2 regions of the Microbacterium sp. ZW3a genome follow, and region 1 is predicted to be linked to the other one. Evidence: predicted binding sites of a transcription regulator. Region 1 holds the regulator's gene; the other holds the start of a gene.
What was found. The regulator LexA, encoded in region 1, represses DNA repair genes until DNA is damaged. The targets are predictions, from matches to a motif close to TCGAACANNTGTTCGA.
Positions count from the first base shown of each region.

Region 1 (5,994 bases):
GTGGGTCCGCCGTGCACGAGAACGACGTACGGCGGGCGCTCGTCGACCGGGCCGACGTGGTCGGGGCTCGTCGGTGCGTACGCGAACGCATGCACCGGGCCGTGCGGCCCCTCGGCGGTGAGAGCGCGAGCGGTCGGCATCCACTCGACGCCCGGATGGGCGCCGTCGGTGACGACTTCGGCGGCGCCGGTGTCGAGGTCGATCGACCACAACCCCGCACGACCCACTGCGTCGGATCCGGAGACGAGGGCGCGCGATCCGCGGATGTCGTCTATCGAGGCTCCGGCGGTCACCGGGAGGTCGAGGGGGCGTACGCCGCTGGGGGCGATCTCGACGATCTCGTCGGCACCGTCGGTGCGCACCGCGACGATGCGGCCGTCGGTCGTCGCACCGAACCAGCGGGTGCCGAGGACCCACACGCCGCCACCGGTGTCGGCGTCTGCCGGGGCCACGGCCTGTGGCTCCTCGCCGATCCGCACACGGAACAGGTTCCAGCGTCCGTGGGGGTCGTCGGCGTACAGCACCTCGTCGTCGGCCATCCACACGGGCTGCAAGGGCGCGCGGCGCGGGCCGCCCGCGAGGTCGCGCACCGTGCCCGTCGCGAGGTCGCGGACGCGGACGGTCGTGGCGTCCCAGGGCATGTCGGGGTGATTCCACGCCGTCCAGGCCACTCGTCGCCCGTCCGGCGAGAGTGCGGGGTGGGCGAGGAAATCGCTACCGTCCGCGAGCACCTCGGTGCCCGAGCCATCGAGCGGGATGCGCACGATAGCGCGGGTGGGGACGCGCGAGGCGCCGTGGACCTCGCGTATCGCCAGCAACGACCCGTGCTGCCACGACAGCCCGCCGTGCCGTACGCCGTCGTCGGCGGGGGTGAGGGGCCGCGGCTCACCGCCGGGGGTGAGCGCGTACACGCGCTGGTCGGTCTTCTCGACGTAGAAGAGCTCGCCGTCGTCGGAGGCGGTCCACGCGCCGCCCCCGTACTCGTGTACTGAGGAGCGCGCATTCCCGGGGGCCGGCAGCACGGTCTCGACCGAGCCATCGGGCCGCCGACGCCGCACGGCGACGCGACCGCCCTCGCTCGGGACCGATTCGCCCCACCAGATCTCGTCGCCGACGATGCGCGCGCCGTCGATGCGCGGCGAAGACTGAGCCACGCGTTCGGGCGAGAGGGGGGAGGGCCAGGAACCGTAGGGGAGCGTCTGGGGCATGGCATCCAGCCTACGGACGGGGTCGGACACGGCTCCGCGGCGCGACGGCTCAGCCGCCGACGGGCTGGTTCACGATGCCGAGCCCGGCGGCCCAGTCACGGATGACCTGCCGCTGTCCTTCGTCGCACGTGTAGCCGTAGCCGACACTGACCTGCCAATACGAAAACTCGTCGATCGGGACGTCATGGTTCAACGACCAGCCGTCGAGGAAGGTCAGGGAGTAGCAGTCCGCCATCGTTTCGAGATCGCCGGCGAAAGCCGCCAGTGCGGTCTGCGTGGCCTCGGGATTCGTGAACTGCAGCACGTGGGCGTACTCGTGGTAAGCGATCCCCGTTCGGATCCAGTCGGTCATCGTGGCATCCGTCTGCGTTGCGCCGTTGACGCGCACGGTGAAGGGCTCGGCGTCGGAGACGCACGCCAGCGCCTCCGCGCCGCACGCCGTCTCTCCCTCGTCGAACGCCATCGACACCCACCCTTGTCCGAGCGAATCGAGCGTCGACTCCCAGGCGGTTCCGGAGGCGTTGGTCGCCGACTGGCTCCGAGCCGAGTCGATGCGTGATCCCAGGTCGGTGTCGAACGCCGTGACCTCGGCGACGTCTCTGCTGAGTGCCTCGGCGTTCCAGCGATGGATCCACGCGTGGTCGGCGAACTCCTCGACACGGGTCCACGGGACGAGCGTCGCGTACGGGAGCCCGATCAGCGGCTCGACCGTCTCGTAGAGGCCTGCCATGGCCGCTCCGAACTGGTCTTTGCGGTCGATCAGATCGCGCTGCTCATCGATCTGCCGCTGCTGGTCGGTGATCTGCTGTCGTTGATCGGTGATCTGCGAGCGTGCCTCGTCGAGTTGCGTCGCCAGCCAGGCGATGCCCAGCCCGGCAGCAATGGCGACGAGGGCGAGGAGGCAGGAGAGAACGACGATGCTCGCACGGGGACGGCGCCCGGTCGCGGGGGGAAGGGGCGCGTGCTCGTCGGCGGAGATGACGACGGGGCGGCCATCGGCGGTGGACTCCGTCGACGGTTCTCCCGCGGGGGCGTTTGAGGACACGACACTCGCTCTCTCGATGTGTCCTGTCATGCTAGGGGCCACGCGGGGCGGTGACGCCCGCCTGTGGATGACGCGCGTCGCCTCGAGGTGGGGTCAGATCGTCCGCAGTACTGCCACGACGCGGCCGAGGACGACGGCGTCGTCGCCGAGGATCGGCTCGAACGCGGTGTTGCGAGGGAGCAGCCACGTGTGCCCATCGCGACGCCGGAAGGTCTTCACGGTCGCCTCGCCGTCGAGCATCGCGGCGACGATCTCGCCGTTCTCGGCGTTGGCCTGCGCGCGCACGACCACCCAGTCGCCGTCGCAGATCGCCGCATCGATCATGGAGTCGCCCGCGACCTTGAGCATGAACAGCTCGCCCTTGCCCACGAGTTGGCGGGGGAGGGGGAAGATCTCCTCCACCTGCTGGTCGGCGGTGATGGGGACGCCGGCGGCGATGCGGCCGACCAGCGGGACCAGAGCGGCATCGCCCACGGCCGGAGCGGTGTCGGCCGGATTCTCGGCGGCGGTGCCGGGCAGGTCGATGAGCACCTCCATCGCGCGCGTCTTACCGGGGTCGCGGCGCAGGTAGCCGCTGAGCTCGAGCTGGTTGAGCTGGTGGGTGACGCTGGAGAGTGACTTCAGTCCCACCGCGTCGCCGATCTCGCGCATGCTCGGCGGGTAACCGTGCCGGGCGATCGAGCGCTGGATGACCTCGAGGATCGCCAACTGCTTGTCGCTGAGGCTCTTCCGGCGCCGGGTCTGTGGCCGTTCGCGGCCGCCGGCGGTCGTCGCGTCGGTCATCTGTACTCCCCTCGCGCCGCGCTTCGTGGCGGCGGAAATTCGAATGTCGGAGGTCCGTGGTGGGGTCTCCTTGTCGAAACCGTATCCGGTCGACCGCTCGAACCTCACGGAGCTCTCCGCGTGTCGCGTTCGATCTGTCTCCGAGAACCCCGGTGTTGACACCCTCACAGTATCGAAGATAGATTCGGAATACAGATTCGCACCACCGCCCTCCCGGCCGAGGGTGGGGTGCGAATCTCTCCCCACCGAGGAGCACACCATGACCAGCATCACCGCCACTGCCCCCACCACCCGCCTGCGCCTGACCGCGCGCGGCCGTCGCGTGTTCGCGTTCCTCGCGGCTCTCCCCGTGGTGATCGCCCTGACGGTCGCGGTCGTCGGCGGCGGCGCGGCGCTCGCCTCCAACGAGACCGGAGCGTCCACCGCAGCGTTCGCCGAGATCACGGTCATGAACGGCGAGACGCTGTGGTCCATCGCGGAAGATGTGGCGCCCGAGGCTGACCCGCGCGACGTCGTCGCCGAGATCACCCGACTGAACGCGCTCGAGAACGGATCGGTCGCCGCCGGCCAGCGCATCGCGATCCCCGCCGCGTACGTCGCCGCCCGCTGAGGTTCACGCGCTCAGCGCAACGAGGAGGGGCGGGGGCATCGACGCCTACGATGGGTGGGGTGACTGTGAGCCTTGACGACCTCCCGATTCGCGACGATCTGCGGGGGATGACTCCGTACGGAGCGCCCCAGGCGGCTCTCCCCGTTGCCCTCAACGTCAACGAGAACACTCATCCCGTCCCGTCCGAGGTCGCCGACGACATCCTCGATTCGATCGCTCGGGCCTTGCGCGATGTCAACCGCTATCCCGACCGCGAGTTCACCGCGCTGCGCGAGGCGTTCGCCGAGTACCTCGGCAACGGTCTCGTCCGCGAGCAGATCTGGGCCGCGAACGGCTCGAACGAGGTATTGCAGCACCTGATGCAGGCGTTCGGTGGTCCCGGACGACGCGCGATGGGCTTCGCCCCCACCTACTCGATGTACCCGATCCTCACCCGCGCGACGGGTGCACAGTGGGTCGCCGGTGAGCGAGCGCACGACTTCACGCTCAGCCCCGCGTCCGCGGCCGAGCAGGTCGTTCGCGAGAACCCCGACATCGTCTTCCTCTGCGCTCCGAACAACCCGACGGGTACACCCCTCGGTCTCGACGTGATCGAGGCCGTGTACGCGGTGACCGACGGCATCGTGATCGTCGATGAGGCCTACCAGGAGTTCGCGCCGCACGACGAGCCGTCCGCGGTCACGCTGCTGCCCGGGCGCCCGCGGTTGGTGGTCTCGCGCACCATGAGTAAGGCGTTCGCGTTCGCCGGCGCCCGTGTGGGCTACCTCGCGGCCGACCCGGGGGTGATCGATGCCCTCCGCCTCGTGCGCCTGCCGTACCACCTGAGTGCGCTCACCCAGGCGGCCGCCACGGCGGCGCTCGGGCACGCGGGCACCATGCTGTCGATGGTCGACGAGATCGTCGCGCAGCGCGACCGGATCTCGGCGACGGTGTCGGCTCTGGGCTACACCGCGCACGACTCCTGGACCAACTTCGTCCTCTTCGGCGGGGTCGACGACCCCGCGGCAACGTGGAAGGCGCTGTACGACCGCGGGGTACTCATCCGCGACGTCGGAATCCCGCACCACCTGCGCGTCACGGCCGGGACGGCCGACGAGACCACCGCGTTCCTCGACGCCCTCGCCTCGGTAGGATCGCGAGCATGACCGGCCCCTCCACACCCCGCACCGCCTCGATCACGCGAGAGACGAGCGAGTCGCGCGTCGAGCTCGAGCTCGATCTCGATGGCACCGGGGCGAGCGAGATCTCCACGAGCGTGCCGTTCTTCGATCACATGCTCACCGCCTTCGCCAAGCATTCGTTGACCGATCTGCGTGTGCGCTCGACCGGCGACACTCACATCGATGCCCACCACACCGTCGAAGACACCTCGATCGTCCTCGGCCAGGCCATCCGTCACGCGCTCGGTGACAAGTCGGGCATCGCGCGCTACGGCGACGCGCTCGTCCCGCTCGACGAGGCGCTGGCGCAGGCGGTCGTCGACATCAGTGGGCGCCCCTACCTGGTGCACACCGGTGAGCCCGCCGGCTTCGAGCACCACCTCATCGGCGGTCACTTCACCGGCTCGCTCGTGCGTCACTCGTTCGAGGCCATTTCGATCCACGCGGGACTGACGGTGCACGTGCGCGTGCTCGGTGGCCGTGACCCGCACCACATCGCCGAAGCGGAGTACAAGGCGCTGGCCCGTGCGTTCCGTCAGGCCAAGGCTCTCGACCCGCTCGTCGACGGCATCCCGAGTACGAAGGGCGCACTGTGAGCAAGCCCGTCGTCGCCGTTCTCGACTACGGCTCCGGCAACGTCCACTCGGCGGTCAAGGCGCTGATCGAAGCCGGCGCCGATGCGCGGCTGACGTCCGACCGCTCCCTCCTCCTCGACGCAGACGGGCTCTTGGTGCCCGGCGTGGGGGCCTTCCGTGCGGTCATGGACGCCCTCAACGCCAGCCGCGGTGGCGAGATCATCGACCGCCGTCTGGCGGGCGGACGCCCCGTGCTCGGCATCTGCGTGGGCATGCAGGTCATGTTCGGGCGGGGGATCGAGCGCGGCACCGACACCGAGGGCCTGGGGGAGTGGCCGGGCACGGTCTCCGAGCTCTCCGCACCCGTCCTCCCGCACATGGGGTGGAACACGGTGTCCGTCGGTGAGGGGTCTCGTCTGTTCGACGGCCTCCGTGACGAGCGCTTCTACTTCGTGCACTCGTACGCCGCGCAGGAGTGGTCCCTCGAGGTCACTCCGCCCTTCCCGGAGCCGGTCCTCACGTGGGCGACCCACGGTGCCCCGTTCCTGGCCGCGGTAGAGAACGGTCCGCTCTCGGCGACTCAGTTCCACCCGGAGAAGTCGGGCGAAGCCGG
Region 1 is NZ_CM169903.1:1,072,605-1,078,598, forward strand. Features, by position in the region: gene ACU6WY_RS04985 (prolyl oligopeptidase family serine peptidase) at 1-1,208, opposite strand, end outside; gene ACU6WY_RS04990 (hypothetical protein) at 1,258-2,253, opposite strand; gene lexA (transcriptional repressor LexA) at 2,347-3,036, opposite strand; gene ACU6WY_RS05000 (LysM peptidoglycan-binding domain-containing protein) at 3,296-3,646, shown strand; gene ACU6WY_RS05005 (histidinol-phosphate transaminase) at 3,706-4,791, shown strand; gene hisB (imidazoleglycerol-phosphate dehydratase HisB) at 4,788-5,402, shown strand; gene hisH (imidazole glycerol phosphate synthase subunit HisH) at 5,399-5,994, shown strand, end outside.

Region 2 (5,994 bases), 1.4 Mb from region 1:
GCAGACGGGGGCACCCGCGGCGATGCGGCGGAAGAAGTCGCTGCCGGTCGAGCCGTGGATGAGGACGTCGTCGCCGTCGCGGCCGATTCCCACCGGAAGCGCGACGGGGCGGTCGTCGCGCACGATCGCCAGAGTGGCGGAGAGGGCGCCGTCGATCACCTCGTACAGCGCGGCGCGGTCGGTGCGCTGGTAGGCGGCGCCGCGGTGGATACGAGTCAGGGGCGTGATCGGCAGATCGGACATGGTGCTATTCCAGTCCCGCGACTGGTCTGATACGTAGTCCGGTTCTGGCGGTGATCGATGGACCAGTGACAGGATGCCGGAATGATCGCTCTCGGCATCCTGGACCGCTCGTCGCCGCTGCCCCTGCACGAGCAACTCGCTCGAGGAATGCGCGCGGCCATCGTCGAGGGGCGCTGGGGTGCGGGCGAGGTCGTTCCGTCGACGCGGGCGCTCGCGGTCGATCTGGGAGTCGCGCGCGGCACGGTCGTGACCGCCTACGAGATCCTCGCCGGGGAGGGGTACCTGCTCACCCGCGGCGGCGGTCGCACGACGGTGGCGCCGCGGGCGTGGCATCCGGTGCCCATCGAGCCCGCTCTCGCGCCGTCGGTGCCCGCGGCGTCGTCTCGCGTCGTCGATCTGCAGCCCGGACGTCCCTCGACCCGGGGAGTCGCGGATGCCGGGTGGCGGTCGGCGTGGCGGCGGGCGAGCGCGGTCGATCCCGCGGCCGACGTCGATGACGAGGCCGGGCTCCCCGCCCTGCGCGCGGAGATCGCGCGGCACCTGTCGCGCACTCGCGGCGTCGACGTCGATCCGGCCGAGGTGATCGTGACCGCGGGCACCAGCGACGCGCTGCTGCTGACCCTGCTCGCGCTGACGCCGCGCGCGGGAGGGCGCCTGCGCGTGGGCGTGGAGAACCCGGGGTATCCGCGTGTGCGGATGGTGCTCGCCCGGCTGGGGATGGAGGCGGTGCCCGTGCCGGTGCGTCCGGACGAGGGCCTGGATCTCACCGCGCTCGAGGCGCACGGCGACCTGGACGCGATCATCGTGACGCCCCACCACCACTACCCGTTGGGGACCCGGCTGGATGCCGCGGGCCGGGCGCGTCTGTTGGCCTGGGCGGCGCGGACGGGCGCGGTGGTCGTCGAAGACGACTACGACAGCGAGTTCCCGCACGGACGCGCGCCGCTGCCACCCCTGCGGATGCTCGACCCCGCCCGGGTCGTGCTCGTGGGCAGTCTGTCGAAGGTGCTCAGTCCCGCGCTCCGGTGCGGGTGGGTGATCGCCTCCGGCGACCTGCGCGATCGTGTGGTCGCGGCGCGGGCCGACCTCGACTCGCCCGTTTCGCTCGTGGAGCAGGAGGCCCTGGCCCTGTATCTCGCGGACGGTGCGCTCGCTCGGCACACCGCGCGTCGGCGGCGCGAGTATCGCCATCGCCGGCGCCTGTTGGTCGAGGCGTTCGTGGGCGTCCCCGGGGTGCAGCTCACGGCGATGGAGGGGGGATTGCACGCCGTGGTGCTCGTTCCCGGCGCCGAGGAGCGTGCCCTCGAGGAGGCGCTGGCGGCTCGCGGCATCCTGGTGTCGGGGCTCTCGCGATATGCGGTGCCCGGAGCGCCCACGGACCTCCCGGCCGGCCTGGTCATCGGATACGCCGAACCGCCCGTCCCCGCGCTCGTCGAGGCGGTGGAGGCGATCGTCGACGAGGTCGCGGCGATGGCGCAGCGCCGGGGTGTGCGCGGGCGGTGAGCCCGGGCGGCGTGCCCGGGTGGCGTGCGCGGGCGGTGAGTGCGGGTGGTGTGCCCGGGTGGTGCGTGCGGGTGGTGCGTGCGGGTGGTGAGTGCGGCTGGTGTGCCCGGGTGGTGCGTGCGGGTGGTGCGTGCGGGCGGTGAGTGCGGGTGGTGTGCCCGGGTGGTGAGTGCGGGCGGTGAGCCCGGGTGGTGAGTGCGGCTGGTGTGCCCAGGTGGTGCGTGCAGCGTGAACGCGGGTGGTGCGCGCAGCGGGGGTGCGCGCGGGCGGGAAGTGCAGCGCGGAGTGCGCGCGCAGAGCCGGGCAACGAAGTCGCAACGCCCTGGAGAGAAGAGGTCCCGGTTAGAACGGGGGAGCGGCGGGGAGGGGATCCGGCGCGAACATGACCCTCGGCGGTGGCTTCTCGCTGAATCGCTGCCCGAGCGGGCTCCGGAAGTGCAGAGTTCCGTCGGGATCCTGCGCGACGGTCCACTCGGTCTCGGTCTTCAGAGTGTGATGACGAACGCAGAAGTTGCAGAGATTCGTCACCCGCGTGGCGCCGCCGTGCTGCGCTTCGTGGTTGTGATCGATCTGGCAGCGGGCGATGGGGGCACGGCATCCGGGAGCCCGACAGTGCCGATCGCGCGCCGCGAGGAACCTCCGTTGTGCCGCGGTGGGGGCGTATCGGTCGACGTCGAGCACGGTGCCGGTGACCGGATCGCACAGCACGCGATCCCACCCCGGAGCGTGCGCGGCCAGGCGCCGTGCGGTCTCGGGGTCGATGGGAGTGTGTCCGTCGACGGTCGCGCCGGCGTCGAGGTGGCCCAGCAGGGTGAGAACGGGCACGGTGATCTGCACGTGCCCGCGGATTGCGCCGAGCCCGCCGGGGCAATCCACGTCGTTGGTGGGGTCGATCGACGGCGCTGCCGTGAGCAGAAGGTCGGCGCACACATCAGCCCCGATCTGAGCGAGAGTGCGCTCGTCGACGACGGCGGGGCCGGCGGAGCGGTCGCCGGACGGGACGGCCGCGACATCGCCGGAGTCAGCGCCGTCGCCAGTCCCCGTCGCCGCAGGTGGGTTCTCCACACCGGTTCCCGCTGCCCCCGCCTCCTCCGCCGCCGCCTCCGCTGCGCCCGCCTCCGCCGCGGCGCGAATGGCAGCCGCCTGCCGACGCAGACGATCGCGGATTCCGTACGCCACCGTCGCGGGAAGCACGACGGCCAGCTCTGCCATGCCGTCGGCGAGATCGCGCACACTGACCCCGCGCGTCGCGGCGGCGCGTGCATGCCGTTCCGTCATGCCGACGGGATGAACACTCTCGGCGAGTTCGCGCCCGAACGCGCGCACGCGGCCCGGGGAATCGCGCTCGGCACGAGCCAGGACGACCTGCTCCCACCCGGCCCGGGTCGTGTCGTCGTCGAGCACGATGCCGGTGTCGAGAATCGCCTGCGCGTGACGCGCGCCGATCCGGCCCCCGGCGAGTGCATCGACGGTGGCCGCGAACTTCGTGACCATCGTGTAAGCGTCGCCCAGCTCTTTCTGCACGGTCTGATCGTGGGCGTGGGTGGCCACCGCGATCTCGAGGGCGACCGACCGCACCGGGAGTTCCCGATCGCGCGAGGCTCGCGACCTCGATCGCGCGACCTGATCGAGCGCGATCTGCATGACTTCGGCTCGACGGCGGATCAAGCGCGCGTGAACGCGCGCCGCCTCGGCGGTGTCGGCACGAATGGCATCGACGAGCGACCTCAGCACACCGCCGCTATCGCCATCGGCATCCGGTGCCGAGGGGGAAGGAGCGGGGAAGGTCATGCGTCCAGATTAGAAGATATGTTCGAAACTTGGGGGTGAGGTCACCCCGCTGGCGGTGCCTTTCACCCGCGGCGTGGGCGCCCCAGCTCAAGCCCCAGCGCCTCACCGCCCTCAAGCTCGGCGCCCCAGCCCACGCCTCAGCGCCCCGCCGCCCCCAAGCCCCGACGCCCGCACACCTCACGCCCCAGCCCCCAGCGCCGAAGCCCCGCCGCCCGCACACCCCAGCCCCCGGCGCCGAAGCCCCGCACGCCCCGGCCCCGCATCCCCCGTCACCCCTCCAGAATCTCCAGCGCCGCCATCGCCGCGTTCTGCCCGCCGATGCCGCTCACCGCGCCGCCGCGCCGCGCGCTCGACCCGCACACGAGCACCCGCGCGTGCGCGGTCTCGACGCCCCACCGCCCGGCCGGGCCCGACGCGGGAGTCTCCAGCCACGGCCACGACAGCGCGCCGTGGAAGATGTCGCCGCCGATCATGTTCAGCGACCGCTCCAGGTCGGTGGTGGTGCGCGCTTCGATGCACATTCGCCCGTCCGGGGCGACGGCGATGCACTCGCGCAGCGGCTCGGCCAGCACCGCGTCGAGCGATTGTTGCGCGGCGGCGAGCAGGCGTGCGCCCGCGGCCACCGGGTCGACGCCGTCGATGAGGCGGTGCGGCACCTGGAGCCCGAAGAGGGTCAGCGTCTGCGCGCCGGACGCGCGCAGGTCGTCGCCGAGGATCGACGGGTCGGTGAGCGAGTGGCAGTAGATCTCGGCGGGGAGCGGCTCGGGAAGAAGGCCCCCGGATGCCGCGACGTAGGCCGCGTCGAGCTGCGTCATCGTCTCATTGACGTGGAAGGTGCCGGCGAAGGCCGCCTCGGGGGCGACCGACGTGTCCTTCAGCCGGGGCAGGCGGGTCAGCAGCATGTTCACCTTGACCTGGGCGCCCTCGGGGGTCTCAGCCGCGGTCGGGGCGCCTCCCGCGGTGAGTAGGCGTGCGAGCACCGCGTCGCCCACGCCGCTGAGCACGAGCTCGCCCACGTAGGCCTCGGAGCGGTCGGTGACGATGCGCACCTCGCCCGACGGTGAAACGGAGATCACCTCGACCCCGGTCCGGATCTCGGCGCCGGCCTCGCGCGCCGCCCGCTCGAGCTCGGCGGTGACGGCCCCCATGCCCCCGACGGGAACATCCCAGTGCCCGCTCTCGCCACCGATGACGTGATAGAGGAAGCAGCGGTTCTGCGCGAGCGAGACCTCGTCCGACGACGCGAAGGTGCCGATGAGGCCGTCGGTGAGCGCGATCCCGCGCGCGAGATCGCTTTCGAGCGAGGCGCGGAGGAGGTCGCCAAGGGGGCGTGTCGTGATCGCGGTCCACAGTTCGTCGTCGCCGACCCGCTCGCGCATCTCGTCGGACGTCGGCAGCGGGTCGGTCATCGTCGGGAAGACGGCGCGTCCGAGCGGCGCGATGCGCTCGCCGAAGGCGGCGAACCGCTCGGCCTCGCCGGTGTCGCCGAGCGTCCGGACGAACGAGGCGGCGGTCGCCTCGGCATCCTGAGTGTCGATCAGGATGCCACGGGTGGGGTCGGCCGGATCGGGGGTGTACGAGGAGTACCGCCGGCGCCGCAGGTCGATGCGCAGCCCCAGGTCGTCGATGATCTTCTGCGGCAGCAGGCTCACGAGGTAGGAGTACCGCGACAGGCGGGCGTCGACCCCCGCCCAGGGGCGCTCCGACACGGCGGCGCCGCCCACGGCATCCTGTCTCTCGAGCACCACCACCGAACGCCCGGCGCGGGCGAGGTAGGCCGCGGCGACGAGGGCGTTGTGCCCTCCGCCCACGATGACGACGTCGAAGCGATGGGTGTCGCGGGGGTTCATGGGTCCACGCTATCCACGGCGATCGGATCAGCTGAAGGGGGTGGCGCAGTAGCGTGGATGCCATGACTCTCGCCGCTGACCTCCTCGACATCGCCACGCGCATCGCCCGGGAAGCCGGAGAACTGGCCGCCCTCCGCAGGCGGGAGGGGCTCTCGATCGCGACGAAGTCCGTCGCCGCCGACATCGTGACCGCCGCCGATCGCGAGGTGGAGGCGTTCATCCGGGCCGAGCTCGTGCGCGAGCGCCCGGGTGACGGTTTCTACGGCGAGGAGTCCGGCGCCGAGGAGGGGACGAGCGGCATCACGTGGGTCGTGGATCCGATCGACGGCACCGTCAACTACGCGTACGGGATCCCGGCGTGGGCCATCAGCATCGCCGCGGTCGAGGGCGCGCCCGACCCGGCGACGTGGTCGGCCCTGGCCGGCGTCGTGTACAACCCGGTCTCCGGCGAGATGTTCCGCGCGTCGCGTGACGGCGGAGCCTGGCTCGGGGAGGAGCGGCTCGCCGTGACCGCCGACGTGGGCGAAGCCGGGGGCCTCGTCGCGACCGGCTTCGGGTACGACCCCGCCACGCACGCCCCGACGCTCGAACGACTGGCGCGCGTCAT
Region 2 is NZ_CM169903.1:2,520,278-2,526,271, reverse strand. Features, by position in the region: gene ACU6WY_RS11890 (pyridoxamine 5'-phosphate oxidase family protein) at 1-243, opposite strand, end outside; gene pdxR (MocR-like pyridoxine biosynthesis transcription factor PdxR) at 325-1,746, shown strand; gene ACU6WY_RS11880 (HNH endonuclease signature motif containing protein) at 2,089-3,537, opposite strand; gene ACU6WY_RS11875 (phytoene desaturase family protein) at 3,807-5,387, opposite strand; gene ACU6WY_RS11870 (inositol monophosphatase family protein) at 5,450-5,994, shown strand, end outside.
Region 2: ACU6WY_RS11880 (HNH endonuclease signature motif containing protein) is a predicted target of LexA. The motif match lies at 3,548-3,563, and genes of this name have one in related genera.